Regions from separate parts of the Arthrobacter sp. UYEF3 genome, predicted to be linked through region 1. Evidence: riboswitches for the same ligand, from Rfam matches in the RefSeq annotation. Region 1 holds a riboswitch; the other holds the start of a gene.
The links. A riboswitch is a leader RNA that binds a small molecule or an ion and turns the genes downstream of it on or off. The one in region 1 is predicted to bind cyclic di-AMP.
Positions count from the first base shown of each region.

Region 2: linked by a shared signal. The riboswitch ahead of ABIB14_RS01920 (M23 family metallopeptidase) and the one ahead of ABIB14_RS16020 (hypothetical protein) in region 1 are both predicted to bind cyclic di-AMP.

Region 1 covers NZ_JBEPNK010000028.1:1,723-9,650, forward strand. Annotated here, with positions in the region: gene ABIB14_RS16000 (hypothetical protein) at 1-205, shown strand, start outside; gene ABIB14_RS16005 (cation:proton antiporter) at 202-1,359, shown strand; gene ABIB14_RS16010 (hypothetical protein) at 1,419-1,640, opposite strand; gene ABIB14_RS16015 (dihydrofolate reductase family protein) at 1,677-2,261, shown strand; gene ABIB14_RS16020 (hypothetical protein) at 2,314-3,084, opposite strand; cyclic di-AMP (ydaO/yuaA leader) riboswitch at 3,089-3,274, opposite strand; gene ABIB14_RS16025 (hypothetical protein) at 3,451-3,705, shown strand; gene ABIB14_RS16030 (DNA alkylation repair protein) at 3,702-4,232, opposite strand; gene ABIB14_RS16035 (anti-sigma factor) at 4,288-5,127, opposite strand; gene ABIB14_RS16040 (RNA polymerase sigma factor) at 5,114-5,683, opposite strand; gene ABIB14_RS16045 (DUF4397 domain-containing protein) at 5,845-6,543, opposite strand; gene ABIB14_RS16050 (hypothetical protein) at 6,829-7,218, shown strand; gene ABIB14_RS16055 (glycoside hydrolase family 16 protein) at 7,333-7,776, shown strand.
Region 2 covers NZ_JBEPNK010000002.1:95,405-103,332, reverse strand. Annotated here, with positions in the region: gene ABIB14_RS01945 (molybdopterin-binding protein) at 1-534, opposite strand, end outside; gene ABIB14_RS01940 (DUF6457 domain-containing protein) at 531-818, opposite strand; gene mobA (molybdenum cofactor guanylyltransferase) at 815-1,459, opposite strand; gene ABIB14_RS01930 (HNH endonuclease) at 1,536-2,036, opposite strand; gene ABIB14_RS01925 (NlpC/P60 family protein) at 2,277-3,065, opposite strand; cyclic di-AMP (ydaO/yuaA leader) riboswitch at 3,331-3,500, opposite strand; gene ABIB14_RS01920 (M23 family metallopeptidase) at 3,637-4,455, opposite strand; cyclic di-AMP (ydaO/yuaA leader) riboswitch at 4,460-4,671, opposite strand; gene ABIB14_RS01915 (iron-dependent transcriptional repressor DtxR) at 4,821-5,516, opposite strand; gene serC (phosphoserine transaminase) at 5,834-6,964, shown strand; gene ABIB14_RS01905 (MFS transporter) at 6,992-7,928, opposite strand, start outside.

The DNA of each region.
Region 1 (7,928 bases):
CTCGGATCTTGCCAAGATAGCGGCCGGCAAGAAGCTCTCGCCGGTGCTGATGGTCCGCGGCGACCTCCGCTCCGGCATCGCGGCCCAGATCGCCGACGGCTACCACCGGGTCTGCGCTTCCTATCTCACCGACGAGAACACTCCCATTCCTGTGAAGCTGGCGCCCGTGGCAGCCCGCGGAACCGCCGGGGCGGGCGCAGGGTGACATTCCTGTCCCTGGCGCTGATCGCCGTCGTCGCCCTGGCCGGTCCCCTGCTCGCACTGCCGGTCCGCTGGCGCCTGCCGGTGGTCCTGGGCGAATTGCTGGCAGGCATCGTGATCGGGCGGACGGGGTTCGCTCTGGTCGATCCGGCGGATCCCAGTTTCAGCCTGCTGGCGAACATCGGTTTTGCGCTGATGATGTTTGTGGCCGGAAGCCGCGTGCCGGTGAGGGATCCCCAGATCCGCTCTGCTCTCGGCAAAGGCTTCAGCCGGGCCGTGATCGCTGCCATCGCGGCTGTGGTCATCGGCACCGGCATGGGCCTGGCGTTTGGCACCGGACACGGTCCGCTCTACGTGGTGCTGCTGGCCTCCTCATCGGCCGCGCTGGTCCTCCCGATTGTCGATTCCCTGCGCCTGGGCGGGCCGCAGGTGGTGGCCATGACCGCCCAGGTGGCGTTGGCTGACATCGCCTGCATTGTCGCGCTGCCGCTGGCGGTGGACCCCCCGAACGCCGGCCGCGCAGCCCTCGGAGCGCTCGCTGTGGGGGCATGCGCCGTGGCGCTCTTCTTCGCGCTGCGCTCGCTGGAGCGCAGCGGTACCCGCCGGCGCATGCACCGGCTCTCGGAGGACCGCAAGTTTGCCTTGGAGCTGCGCATTCAGCTGGTTCTGCTCTTCGCGCTGGCCGGGGTCGCCAGCTTCGGCCACGTCTCGGTAATGCTGGCCGGGTTCTCGCTCGGCCTGGCGGTGGCAGCCGTCGGCGAACCGCGGCGGCTGGCACGGCAGCTCTTCGGCGTCAGCGACGGCTTCCTGGGCCCGATTTTTTTCGTGTGGCTGGGTGCCTCCTTGAACCTCCGTGACCTCGCCGGGCATCCGGACATGATCTTCCTGGGCTTATCTTTGGGGCTCGGGACGGTGCTGCTCCACGCCGGGTTAAGGGCCTTTGGGGTCCCCCTGCCGCTGGGCGTCATCTCGGCTGCCCAGCTGGGCGTCCCCGTGGCAGCAGCCAGCATTGGCAACCAACTCCATGTGCTGCAACCTGGGGAAGATGCCGCGCTGCTCCTGGGCGCTTTGGTCACCATCGCCGCTAGCGCCGCTGCAGGCTCGAGGGCCGCCAAGTCGTTCGCCGTGCCGGTAGCGGCCAAAGGCGCCAAGCACTGAGTTCGGAAATCAGTGCGGGGCGCCCACCATGCAGCGTCGTGGTGAGGAAGTCACTCAGCTCAAGAAGCACCGGCCCGAAACTCGCGGGCGCGCTGCTGCTGCTCATCGGCCTGACGGGCCTGCTGCAGCAACTCCTCGAGCCGGATGGCGGCAGCCGCGGCAAGGGCCGTACGGTTGGCACTAGCCGGCATGATGTTGCCGAATTTGGCTCCAACCGATGCTGCCAGCATCAGCGGACAACAGACCGGCAGCATCTTGCTGATTGCGGGGCCCAGTGCCATTTTTCCGCGCCGGCAGCCGGCGCGTAGGCTCAGGCCATGCGGAAGATCATCCTGGCACTGCAGGTATCACTCGACGGGTTCGTGGAGGGTCACAACCGGGACATTGGTTGGCACATGGTGGACGAGGAACTCCACAGCCATTTCAACGAAAGATCCCGCAGCATGGACGCGTTTCTGGAGGGCCGCGTCACCTATGAGCTGATGGACGCCTTCTGGCCGACGGCGGACCACGACCCGTCCAGCACGCCGTCCATGGTCGAGTTCGCCGGAATTTGGCGGGAGATGCCCAAGGTTGTCTATTCCAGGACCCTCGAGGGTGCCGGCGCGAATTCCACAGTGGTGCGCGACGTCGTCGTCGATGACGTCCTGGCATTGAAGGCCCAATCCGGTGGTGACCTGGCCCTTGGCGGGGCCGACCTGGCCGACTCCTTCCGCCGGCTCGGGCTCATCGACGAGTATTGGATCTACGTTCATCCGGTGCTGATTGGCCGCGGGACACCCTTGTTCAAACCCGCGGACAGCACCACCCCGCTCACGCTCGTCGAGACCCGGACGTTTGGCAACGGGGTTGTGTTGCTGCGGTACTCCAGCCCGACAAAGGCCACTGGCCGGCTGTCTTAACGACAGCCGGCCAGTGGCCAGTGAAGAGGGGTTCTTCAGCCCTGATTACGCTTTAGGCGCGGACGAACGTCACGCCGCCGGTGGCGGTCAGCCAGGACAGCGGGTGCACGATGGTCTGGTTGGTTCCGTTCATGCCGCCGCTGATTACCTGGCCGTTGCCGGCATAGATGCCGACGTGGCCGGCCTGGACGATCATGTCGCCGGGCTGCGGGGTTGCCACTACGGTCCCGTGGCCCAGGAACTGCTGGGGACCGAGGTCGCCCACCGGGTGACCGGCCGCGCCGAGGGCCTTCTCCACCATGGCGGTGCAGTCCTGGATGATGCCGATCTGGGCGTAGGCGGACGCGAGCATGGCGGCATTGACGCCACCGGCCGCCGCCGCGGGGGCCGGTGCCTTCGCCGGGGCCGCCTGTACGGTGATCTTGGGAGCGGTGATCCTGGGTGCGGCCGGAGCCTGCACCGCGACCGGCGCAACGGCGACGGTCGCGGCAACGGCGACTGCCGGGACTGCGGCTGGCTGCTCGGTTACGGGAGCCGGCGACGTTGCGACGGCAGAACGGTCGAAGCTGACCTGCACGGCGGAATCGGCCGTGACCGGCGTCGAGACTTTGCTGGTGACGTCAACGTTCGATGCGGGGCCTGCGTCGAGCTGTACCGGTGCAGCGGCGGCGTTGGCCGCCATGCCGCTGGTGAGGACGAGTCCGGAGGCTGCAAGGATTACTGCGGCCTGGCGGCCGATGGTGCCTGACTTCACGGAAAATGCTGAGGACCGACCGGCGGTGGCGTCGGAGCGATGGCGCGCAGCAGTAGTGCTTGAGAACATGTATGTAGCCTCTCCCAATGCCTGCGAGGTGAGCTGTCGGATTCGGATGGGAGGCACCCGGCCGCGGGCCCGTCAGAACGGGCGCTGTGCGGCTTCACCCCAAGACCTGTCAAAATTGCAGGTCGAATGTGGTTTCCCCGTCCCTGCCAGAAGGTTGCATTCGGATCCCGGGCCGCGGCAGAGTTAGGCAATCGGCTCGGGAGCGCCCGTATCGGATACAACAGGCACCCAACAACGGTAACGGAGTTGGGCGGCAATGTCACATTCAGGTAACGCAGGCGTGTCGTTGCGGGGAATATCCCTAGTTCGCCGATATGCGGCACGCATAGGATAAAGGCATTAAGCGCACACCGAGTGGAGGTCCTCATGAACAGCCCCTGTGTCGCAATCTGCCAGTTGACCGATCAGCCGCAGGGGGACTTTGACGTCAATACCGAGCTGCTGGTTCTCGAGGAGAGGGAAATCCATGTGGCCACCTGGGACGCCGAACCGCGCGACGGCGGCTTCGATATCCACGTCCTTAACGACCGGGTGGATTCGCTCGGTTTTATGGTGGTGACCGGCTGGCAGTTCCTGGACGGCAGGGCGTACGCCGTGGTGGAACGCCGTCCCGCCATCTAACCCGGCCGGGAGCGCTTTGGGGACGCCAGGCCACTGGCAGCATCAATCGCCTCGCGCACCAGTGCAGCCGAACGCCGAAGCCGCGGGTCCGGATCCTTCCGCCACCGCTCCAGGACCGCCTCGGAACGGCTCCTGCGGGCGCCGTCGAGGCCAGCGATGAGCGGTCCGACGACGTCGACCGCCAGTGGATCCGCCAGCTCGCGGAACCCTGAGCCGCGCACGAAGCCCTCGATCCGGGTCAGGTCCGAGTTGTCCAGCATGGCCACACAGGACTGCAGGAGCACGACGGCGGCGAGGCGCCGTTCGAAGACGGGGACCGCCCACAATTCCGAGCTGAGCGCGGTCAGTTCGTCGCGGCCCAGGATCCGGTAGCGGCGGAGCGCGTCCCGGACCGTGCCGCGGACCGCGCCGACCGAAGCGCCGTAGCACTTCAGTTCCGGACCAAAACGGGCCTGCGCTTCCTCGGCCCGCTGCCATGAGCTTTCATTCTGCAGCGCCCCGTCAATGAAGTCGCCGGCATCGCTCATGGGTCCATTTTGTCGTGTCTGCGCCGCCGTCGCCTCACGGCGGGGCTCGTCCCGGTCAACCCGCCACCGTGAACTTCCCCCGCGCGATGCTCTCCGCGGAGTGGGCCGGATCCCCATCGTAGGGCTCGTTGGAAACGTCGAGCACCGGATAGTCGGCCAGGTTGAGGCCGCCAGGGATGACAAAGGCACCCGGTCCCTGGCCCAGGACCCCCAGGCTGACCATCTTGGACAGATCCGCGGATGCCATCCAGACCTCGCGGAAACCCGTGAGCTTCTCCTCGGGAAGGCTGATAATCAACTGCCGGGTTCCGTCCGGGAGCCTCTCCACGAGCGCAGTGCCGCTGGCGGAGTGCCCCGCCAGCGGACCCAGTGCTGCTTCAGCGACGACTGCCGCCGTGGGCGGTGGTGTCGGGGCTGACACCGGCGGCTCGGCGGAGCCAAGAAAGGTCAATGCCGTCCACGCGCCGGCGGCGCCCAGCGCGACCCCCGCCGCCAAGCCCAGGACCCACGACCGTCCGCGCGGGCTGTGCCGCGGCCTGCGCCTGCCAGGCTGCCGGGTATCGGGTGTGAGCGGCCTCGGTTCAGCGTGGAGCCCCCCGCGGGCCGTGCCCTCGTAGGGGCGCCCGGCGATGACCGCGGGCGGGCGCAGCAGCGGATCCCCGGCCAGGGCCGGGGACAGCCCCAGTGCCTGATGGATAGCGGCCCAGTTATGGCTGCCCGGCGCCTCCAGCTGCACGTGTTCCGGATTGATCGTCGCTGCAAACACGGTATTTTGCAGCGCGTTGAGCATCGCCCGGCACTCATTGCAGCTGTCCAGGTGGACCGACTCCGCCTCGCTGGCGGGCCGTTCACCCAGCGCCAGCAGATCGAGGAGATCATCGTCAGGATGATCCATGTTCCACCTCCAACCGGGACCGCAGCCGGGCAAGGCTACGACGGATATGGCTCTTGACCGTGCCAAGCGGAAGGTTGAGCCGGGACGAGATCTGGTCGTGGGTCAGATCCTCGTAGAACGCCAGCCGCATGATGGCTGTCTGGGGGTTGCCCAGCCGCTCGAGTTCGTCGTCCAGTGTCAGGCGGTCCGCCAGCGTGTCGGCGGTCGGCCTGCCCGGGCTGGCTGCGGGATCGTTGACCAACTGCAGGGCGGCCCCTTCAACGTCCCGTCGACGGGAGCGGGCAGACAAGGCGTCGGTAATGGCATTCCGGGTGATTCCGATCAGCCAGGCGGGCAACCGTGCGGCGTCCGGGCGGTAACTGGTTCGCGACTTCCAAGCGCGGATGAAGACCTCCTGAGTAACGTCGTCGGCGGCACTATGCTCGCGCAACGCCCTCAAGGCCAGCGTATGGACAAGAGGCGCGAGCATTCGGTAGGCATCAGCGAGCGCTCGCTCCTCCCCCGCGGCGAAGGCCTGGTCAATGTCAACGTTCCATTCACGATCGGCAGTCTCCATCGGTGCTCCTTAGAGCGGGAAATGAGACCCGTGGAACGTCATTATTCCCCGGCGCCGGCAGCACTGCAATGGCGGAGAGGTCGGGGGGCGGCTGGCGGGGCCGCAATCGTCGCGGCCCCGCCACCCGTCGGGCGCCCACTCAGCAGCAGCACCCGGGCCGCTCAGTCGTCATGCCGTGACAGCTTCACCACCTGCACGGCAATGCCGAGATTGTGGTCGGCCAGGCTGCCCCAAGCGTAAACTATCGTGTTAGTCCCCTCGCTGATTTTTACATCCGCCGGTCCGATCAGCGCCTCGGTGCTGCCGGCCGCCGTCACGGAGGCGGAGATGGTACCGGCGTCGAGCGTTAGCTTCTCCTGGCCGGGGTTTTCAAGGCCCTCGATCACTGGGGTTCCGCCGGCGAGGACGTCGACGGCGGGTGCCGCGGCGACGTGCCGCACCGTCAGCCTGCCTTCGCCGTCACCGACCGCGGACGTGTCGTTCTTGAAGAGTGTGGCCGTGGGCTCACCGTCAGCCGTCAGGTGCGCCACGGCTGTATAGTCCCGGCCTGCTTTCAGATCCACTTCCACGGGCCCGATCACAGGATTGTCGGCGCTGGTGGCGTCCGCCCCGGTGATGGCAATCTCGTGGTCTCCCGCAGGGACGTCCAGCGGACCTGCCAAGGTTCCCGGCTTGAAATGATCCAGCGTCAGCTTTCCATCGACCCAGACGTCCACGGTGAGTCCGGGCACGCCGTGTAACACGGAGAGTTTTGCTGTGTCGTGCTCGTGGCGTTGTTCGCTTGCCTGCGCCGGGGCTGCAAAAGCAAGCCCCGCCAGCAGCGTTAGGGCTCCGGCGGCGGCAGAAAATGATTTACGCATCTTGAACTCCTCATTGAGGCCCGGATACGGGCGTTTTTTGCTTACACCCTTACTACCGGCCGGGGGTGCTGCCCGGATGCGGCGGCGAGCAATTATTTTGTTCCGCCTGCCGCAGACCAACTGCCGGTCCGAGCGTGATCGGACCGCGGCTGCGGTTTTGCGAACAAAGGTCACGATCGCGTAACGTTGACGGCTGGTCCCGGGCGCAGGCCCGCCTGCGGGGCCTCGGATGCTCCGTCGGGCCCCTGCCGGGCTGGCACCAATTCAATATCCCGAAGGGATCACTTGTTCAAAAAAATTGCCGTTACCGTTTCCCTCGGCGCTTTATCGCTGACCGGATGCAGCGCTGCGTCAACGCAGGGCACCGCCGGACCCGACGGGGCAGGCAGCCCGGCGTCGTTCTCCGCCGACCCGTCGACGCCCCCAACGGCCGCCGTCGTTACGGCCCCTGCCAGCGCGTCCGCAACAACAGCAACAGCAACAGCAACAGCAACAGCCTCGAATGCTCCGCCCGCCGGACCGGTGGTCCCGCACACGACGGTGGCCCCCGCGGCGCCGTCTGTCCCTCCCGACCCGGCAGTCGACGGTGTCCAGGCCGCGGCCACCCTCGGTTGGGGCACTGTGCTGGCGGGCGACGAATTCTCCTACGCAGGCGCGCCGGACGCCACCAAGTAAGATGCCCTTGACGGTCCGGGCCAGGCCGGGAAGGGCGTCCGCAGCCCGCAGGCCTGGTCAGTGTCCAGTGGGGTGGCAACGGTGAAGGGCGATGCGGCCGGCACCACCGGCGGCATGTCAGCAAAATTTGGCCAGCAGAGGTACGGACGCTGGGAGACCCGCATGAAGACGAACGCCCGCGACGCCCACTACCACCCGGTGCTGCTCCTGTGGCCGAATTTCAACACCTCGCCGAATTGTGCCGAGGTCGACTTCGCCGAAGGCACCACGGACACCGCTGCCATGAACTTCTACCTGCACTACGAATGCAGCGGCGGGGATGTCCAGATCACAGCTGCCACGCTGATCGACACCACGCAGTGGCACAACTATGCGGTGGAGTGGACTCCGGCCGGCATCACCGGCTACATCGACGGAGTAAAGACGTTCACCGATTCGGTTCCGGCGCATCAGCCGACCGTTGGCATGCACCAGAGGATGCAGCTCGACTGGTTCCCTGCCGGAACTGGGACCAGCCCGGTTCAGATGGACGTGGATTGGGTCCGCGTCTACCAATAGGACGACTTGCCTGGGAGGACTGCGCCGGGCACGCAAGGGCTGCTGCTTCGGGCCGGGGTGCTTTGCGCACGGCACGCAAGACGCGGGAGATGATCCAGCATGCAAGTGACGGCCTGGACCTTTCCGATCCGCACGTCCGGAGACGGAGTTGG
Region 2 (7,928 bases), on a different contig from region 1:
GATGTGTTCGCCGCTTCGCGGTTCGCCGGGCCTGGCGCCCCCGCCCAGTTTCAGGACCGGCAACCCATCCTCGTCCGGGGCGATGATGCCGCTCTCACTGCGGAGCACGGCCTTCGCTCCCGCCGGGAGCAGACCTCCGGTGACGATCGGGCTGGCCTGGTGCGGAGCCAGCCGCTGACCGGGATCGGCCAGAATCCACGGACCACTGCCGTTGACGGCCCAGCCATCCATCGCGGAGGAAGCGTAGTGCGGCATGTCATGAAGGGCCTTTACGTCCGCCGCCAGGTTGCGTCCCAGCGCGTGGCGGAGCTGCACGGGCGCGGGCGGGATGGGAGAAGCGCAGCCATAGGCCAGCTGCCACGCTTCATGCCAGCTGTGGACAAGGTGCCGGTGCGGGGCCGCCGCGGGGTCACCGTCGCCGGCATCGGTTTCGGCATCGGTTTCGGCGCTGGAGCCGGCCTCCGGGGCGGCGGCGCCCGGCTCGGAATCGCTCTGGTCCGCGGCGGTCCTGTCGTGGTGGGGCCCGGGCGTCATGCCCCTGGAGCCTCGGCGGCGGCGTATTCCTTGGCCAGCTTCCGGGCCACTTCCATGGCTGCCTGCATTGATACGCTGTCGGTCGCCTGGCCGGAGCCGGAGGCAAGGCCGGCCGCGAAGCCGGCGATGAAAGTGGTCAGCGGCGCGGCAGGGCGGACGATCGAGTGGGCGGCCACGCCGGCCAGTCCCAGCACTTCGTCGATGTCGATCTGAACGTCCTCCAACTCGAGGGCCTGGAGCAGCGCGCGGCACCAGTCGTCGAGCGTTTCGTCCTGGCTTTTCACCGTTTGCCTCCAATGTCGAATTCGTCGCCGCGGACCGGGCCGGGGACGGATACTCCTAAGGCGGAGGCGTCGTCCCAGGTGTCCACGTCGTCAGTGGAACCGGGCGGAACCGGAACCGTGCACAGCTCAAGACTAGCAAGGAGAGCGAAGACGGAGCCTCCCTCCAGGGCGTTATGCCGGGCCGCGTCGGCGACGGCGTGTCGTAGCGCGGCCGTGCCATAAAGCCCCACGAGCGGCTGCTTGCGTCCGTCCGCCGAAACCGCCACGGCACCGTCGCGGCCGTCCGCGCCGGTGGCCATGGCGTCGAGCAAGGCGCCCACGGCGGCGACTACCCGCGGCATGTCGCAGGCGAGCACGAGGGTCAATGGCGTCGGGGCCGCGGCCGTGTCGACAGCCAGGGCGGACAGTCCGGCGGCGATCGCGGCGGCGGGACCTGAGAATGGGGGATCCTCCCGGCAGCCCAGCACTCCCGGCGGGAGTCCGCCGCGATCCGGCCCCACCACGACAGTCCTGCGGGCGCCGCGGGCCGCCTGCAGTGACCGCTCAAGCAGGGTGGCGCCGTCGACCGTCAACTGGGACTTGGGCACGCCGCCAAGCCGGGAGGACCGGCCCCCGGCGAGGATAACGGCGTCGTATTCCACTCGCCCAGCCTAGCCGCAGCTGCTGTGACAGGTCCTCCGGGGCCGGGCTCAGTGCGCCGGGCTCAGTGCGCCGGGCTCAGTGCGCCGATTCGGGCAGAAGGAACGGGTCCCAGGCCGGGGTGGGCTTCTCCAGTTCCTTAATCTGCCAGATGGTGCCCTTCGGCGGCCCCGGAACGAAGCCTAGCTTCCAGCCCATTTCGGCGGGCGTGTGGTCACCCTTGGCGTTGTTGCAGCGCAGGCAGGCAGCGACGAGGTTCTCCCACGTGTCCGCACCGCCCCGGGATTTGGGCTGGACATGGTCGATGGTGTGGGCCGCCTTGGCGCAGTAGGCGCAGCGATGATTATCCCGGCGCAGAACTCCCCTGCGGCTGACCGCCGTCAGGGTGTTGTAGCGGGGCCTGATGTACCGGTTCAGCAGGATAACCGTCGGGCGGCCGAGGATGTCCTGTGGACCCACCACGGGGTCGTCCCCTTCGGCCACCACGCTGGCCTTTCCAGTCAGCACAAGCACCAGCGCCCGGCGGAAGGTGACTACCGCCAGCGGCTCATATCCAGCATTCAGAACGAGAGTGCGCATCCGCATACCTCTTCACGGCCGCACCCGCCAGGGGCACGAGGGCCGGCTGCCCTCTGCATGGTCGGGCTAAGGATCGACACCACAAGAGTAAACACCGAAGGCCCGGATTGCCGAATTTTTTCCTCGGCGGGATTTCCGTGCGCCGCCGGACGGCGGGGGCCACAACGCAAAGGACCCCTGCCGGGGGCAGGGGTCCTTCAGAATGCTTACGGCCGGAGTCGGGCTGCGTTTTAGCCGGTGTTAGCCGCCGACGCGGATGAAGACCGGACCGGAACCGACGTTGACGCTGTACAGCGCGGTGGTCCCACCGTTCCAGCCGCCGTGGACGGCCATGCCGTTGCCGACATAGACAGCGATGTGGGCCATGCCCATGCCGCCGTTCTGGTAGTAGGCGATGTCGCCCGGCTGCGCCTCGGCGGCGCTTACCGTACGGCCCAGGGAAAGGTATCCTGCCGGCCAGCCGTGGTAGTTGATGCCCACCGCAGCCAGCGCGTTCGTGACAAGCATGGTGCAGTCCTGGGAAACGCCCATCTGCGCGTAGGCAGCCGCAGCAATCGAAGCACCCATGCCGCTGACAGCAGCCGGAGCCTTGGCTGCCGGGGAGGCGGTTGCCGGAGTGCCGGTGGCCGCGGCGCCGCGGGCCGCGGTGCCGTTGGAAGCGGCGGTATCAGTGGAAGCGACAGCTTCCTGAACCTTGACGACGGGCTTGGGCGCCTCGACGACCGGAGCCGGGGCCGTGGTGACGGACGTCTTGTCGTAGGAGATCGCGATGCTGGAGGCCGCGGAGATCGTGGCCGGTGCGGTGGACTGTACTTCCATGGCGGAAGCGGAGGTCGATTCGCGCTGAACGTTGGTCTCGGCAGCGTTGGCTGCGATACCGCTGGTCAGGACCAGGCCGGAGGCTGCAGCGATAACCGCGGCCTGACGACCCATGCCACCGGCGTTCTCGCCGACGGCCTTGGCAATAACAGCCAGCGAGTTGGTCTGGGTGACCTCCGCGCGGTGGCGTGCAGTTGCACGAGTAGTCATTCAGTTCTCTCTTTCGTGAGCCTTGTGTCCGCGCTGTTGTACAGGCGGCACTGAGTACGCTCCGGCATCTTGGGGGTACGCCGGATCGCCCCGAAACGGGTTTCTTTAGCGAAGGGTGTACTGCGAAGACGCGCCAAAAGCGGGAACTGCGGTGTGCGATCCGGTCCGGGCGCCGGCAAGGGCAACACGGAGCATGGAGTGCAGCGGGCTCAATTGAGCCGCGCCAGCGCGAAAACGCGCAGCATTGTGGCGTGAAGACATGAAAGTAGCCTCTCCCAATGCCTACGAGGTGAGCTGTCGGATTCGGATGGGAGTCACCCGGCCGCGCTGCTTCCTGGGAAGCTTTGCGACTTAACCCCAAGGCCTTCTTGCGAAGACCAAAATTGGTTCCCCCGCCCCTGCCAGACGATGTAATGCGAACGGACCTTGAGCGGTGGCAGAGCTAGGCAATCCACTCAAGAGCGCCAACTTCGGAGAAGTTGGCGTGCTTCCTACGGTACAGCAGTCGGGACTCAATGTCACATTCAGATCACGGCGAGTCACAGAAATGCGAGTCGTCCATCGGCTCGGCTTAGAGCCAGCCCAGCGGGTCAACAACTTCTCCGTTGACCATTACCTCGAAGTGGAGGTGGCAGCCGGTGGAGGCGCCGGTGGTCCCGCTCATCGCCACCACATCGCCACGGGAGACCTGCTGGCCCACCCGCACGCTGGAGGACGACAAATGGTTGTACGTGGTCTCCAGGCCGTTGCCATGGTCGATCACGACGCGGTTTCCGCCGCCGTAAGGGTGCCAGCCGGTGAAAGTAACGGTGCCGCTGGCTGCGGCGTGCACGGCGGTGCCGCACTGGGCGGCGTAGTCCTGACCGCGGTGAAATTCCCCGACGGCCCCGGTGATGGGACTGACCCGGTAGCCGAACGGTGAGGCGGTGACCATGGAATCCAACGGCGCTCCGAGGCTGCCGGCGGAGGCTGCCCGGGTGATGGTGCCGGCCGACTGGGCGCCCAGCAACTGCTTGAGCTTGCCGTCCGGGTCGACCTTGGTACCCACGGCGGTGCGGCTGAAGTCGATCTGCGCGGCCGCGGCCTTCACTTCAGGCTGCATACCGGCAGAAACCGAGCCGGCGCGGGCGGCGTCGGCGGCCACTACGGGGCCGGTGGCCGGAACGGCGACGGTGAGGACCAGTCCGGTGGAGGCCAGTGCGATGCCGGCCTTCTGTCCAACGCCGCTGACGGTGGCGAAGTCTGCTATCTGCCGGAGCGGACTCCGGCGTCCGCGGCGTTCGTCCCGGCGCGCGTCGCGCGGGCGCTCGGCGTAGTGGACGTCGGCCGGGCGCGGCTCGGGAGCGGGACCGGTCGCACGACGGCGGCCCCTGACGGTCTGGATGGTCAAGTACGGTTCCTCTCTGGAGAGCCTGCGAAGTTAGCTGTCGGATTCGGGTCAGAGAGATCAAAGACCCGGTCCGCCGGAGCAGGCATCCAGGCACAAAGGAGTCGAAGGGACCCCTCGTGGAGTTTGCTTGCCGCTAGCGGACTTCACCCCAAGGCTGTTGGATCAACAGCCGGAAGTGGTTCCCCCGCCTCTGCCAGAAAGTGACTCGTGTACTGATCCGCTGGCAGAGCTCGGCTTCGGATCCGGTAACGCTTTAGTATCGGTGCTAGTGCTCAACTATAGGGGATCAAGCCGCGCGGTAATAAATCCGTGATCTCACTTGTGGACAACTTCCGGGCTTCCCCCGGGAGAATTACCGTGCCAGGTTACCCGAGCGTAACGAACACGTGGGCCGCAACCTCGGGCGGCAGCTCCAGGGCGCCCTCGAAGTCCGGCACCCGCACCGAGATGTACTCCCCCACGCGTTCCAGCGACACCTTGGCGCCGGGACGGATTCCACCCTCATCCAGCTGAACCAGCAGCTCCGGCTCCACCTGGATGGGCTCGGCCAGCCGGCTCACGGTGACCCGGGAATCGGCGCCGTAGCCGGCCATGGCGTCGAGCAGGTTAACCACACCGTCCGTGGTTTCCGCCGCCGGGAGGCCGCCGAGTTCGGCGAGGCCGGGGATCGGGTTTCCGTAGGGTGACACGGTCGGGTGGTTGAGCAGATCGAAAATGCGCCGTTCGACGCGCTCGCTCATCACGTGTTCCCAGCGGCACGCTTCCTCATGGACATAGGCCCAGTCAAGCCCGATGACGTCGGCGAGCAGCCGCTCGGCCAGGCGGTGCTTGCGCATGACACCGACGGCGCGCTTCCGGCCCGTTACGGTCAGTTCGAGATGCCGGTCCCCGGAAACCACCACAAGGCCGTCCCGTTCCATGCGGCCGATGGTCTGGGAAACGGTGGGGCCGGAGTGCCGTAGCCGTTCGGCAATCCGGGCGCGGAGGGCGACGATGTTCTCTTCTTCCAGTTCCAGGATGGTCCGAAGATACATCTCGGTGGTGTCGATCAGATCCGTCATTCAGCTCAGCTCCTCGAGCGCCGTCCTTGCGTCATTCCCACCGTACAGCGCGCAGGATGCGCCCGGGCGAGATCCGCCATACGTCACCGGACAGCCTAGCCTATTTTGAATTACTCCGGATAATTCGGGTCGCCGCCCGGTCGCACGCCGCTAACCGGGTCCCGGGGCCGAACGTTTGACGTCTCAGTGACCGGACTATGACGGACGTATTTCCTGCCCGGCCGGGCCCGTCGGGCAGAATAAATCAGGGCCGAAACGAGACCTGCCCAGGATCCGTCCGAGCCCCGCCACGCACCCAGCCGAAAATTGGAGCCACTGTGAGCGACACCAGCATCACCATCCCCGCGAACCTCCTGCCCAAGGACGGACGGTTTGGCGCCGGCCCGTCAAAGGTCCGTCCGGAGCAGATGGAGGCACTGTCGGCGGCGTCGGCAACGCTGCTGGGTACCTCGCACCGCCAGGCGCCGGTGAAGAACCTTGTGGGGTCGGTCCGGACCGGGCTGAGCGACTTCTTCCGCGCCCCAGAAGGCTACGAGGTTGTCCTCGGCGTCGGCGGTTCCACGGCGTTCTGGGACATCGCCAGCTTCGGACTCGTAGAGAACAAGGCGCAGCACCTGTCCTTCGGCGAGTTCGGCTCGAAATTCGCCGCGGCCACCAATAAGGCGCCGTTCCTGGCCGAATCCTCAATCATCAAGTCCGAGCCCGGTACCCGCCCAGGGTCGCGGGCCGAAGCCGGCATTGACGCCTATGCCTGGCCGCAGAACGAAACGTCCACCGGTGTCGCCGCCCCGGTCAAGCGCGTGGCCGGGGCGGACGAGGGCTCCCTCGTGCTGGTCGACGCCACCTCCGCGGCCGGCGGTCTGGATGTGGATGTGGCGGAGGCCGATGTCTACTACTTCGCGCCGCAGAAGAACTTCGCTTCCGACGGCGGACTGTGGCTTGGCCTGTTTTCGCCGGCAGCCCTGGAGCGTGCCGCCCGGATCAAGGCCAGCGGGCGTTGGATCCCGGACTTCCTGGACCTCCAGACCGCGATCGATAACTCGCGGCTGAACCAGACGTACAACACGCCGGCGCTGGCCACCCTGGTGACCCTGGATGCGCAGGTGCAGTGGCTCAACAGCAACGGCGGCCTTGACTTCGCCGCCGCGCGGACCGCCGATTCGGCCGGACGCATTTACCGCTGGGCTGAGGCATCCTCCTACGCCGCGCCGTTCGTGGCCAAGGCCGAGGACCGGTCCAACGTCATCGCCACGATCGACTTCGACGACTCGATTGACGCCACCGCCATCGCGAAGGTCCTGCGCGCCAACGGCGTCGTCGATACCGAGCCGTACCGCAAGCTGGGCCGCAACCAGCTGCGCATCGCCACCTTCGTGGCGATCGAACCCGCCGACGTCTCCGCGCTGCTCGAGTGCATCGACTTTGTGGTGGGCGAGCTCAAGCACTAACACCGGCGGGGTCCCGGCAGGGACGCGTCAGCGGTCGACGGCGTCGTCCGGGTTATCCACCCGGATGACGCCGTCCGTCGTTGCGGTACCCGCCGGGACGACCCGGAAGTACCGCAGCCCCCGGGCACGGCGGTTGAAGCCGATCCGCAGGTGCTTCGCCCGGACAATCCAGGCCATCCCGATCAGCGCGGCCGACACCCCGGCGGCGGCCGCGACGCCCATGGACCAGCGCGGGCCGGCGACGTTGGCCACCCAGCCCACCAGCGGTGCGCCGATCGGGGTGCCGCCCATGAAGATCGCCATGTACAACGCCATCACCCGGCCGCGCATGACCGGGTCCGTGGTGGTCTGGACGTAGCCGTTGGCGCTGGTCATCATGGTGATTGCAAACAGTCCGACGGGCACCAGTGCGACGCCGAACCAGAAGTAGTCCGGCGCCAGCGCGGCGATGCCGGAGGTCAGTCCGAAGGCGCCGGCCGCCCCGAAGATCACACGCATCCGTGGCTTCCCGCGCCCGGCCGAGAGCAGCGCACCGGCGAGCGAGCCGATCGCCATGATCGAGTTCATCAGGCCGAAGGCGCTGGCGTCCAGGCCAAACTCGGTGCCGACCATGGCCGCGATGAAGAGGACGAAGTTCAGTCCCAGGGTTCCGACGATGAACACCGCCACCAGGACCACCACAATGTCGGGCCGGAAGCGCACGTAGCGCAGCCCCTCGCGGATCCGGCCCTTGCCCGGGGCGGCCCGGGGCAACTGCCGCAGCGAGGCGGTGGGGATCTTGGCCAGGCTCAGGAGCAGGGCCAGGAACGTCACGGTGTTGACCAGGAAGACCCAGCCGGGCCCGATGGCCACGGTGAGCACACCGGCCACGGCCGGCCCGATCATCCGCGCCACGTTGAACGAGGCGCTGTTGAGTGCGACGGCGTTGGGCAGGTAGTCGTCGCGCACGAGTTCGGAGACGAAG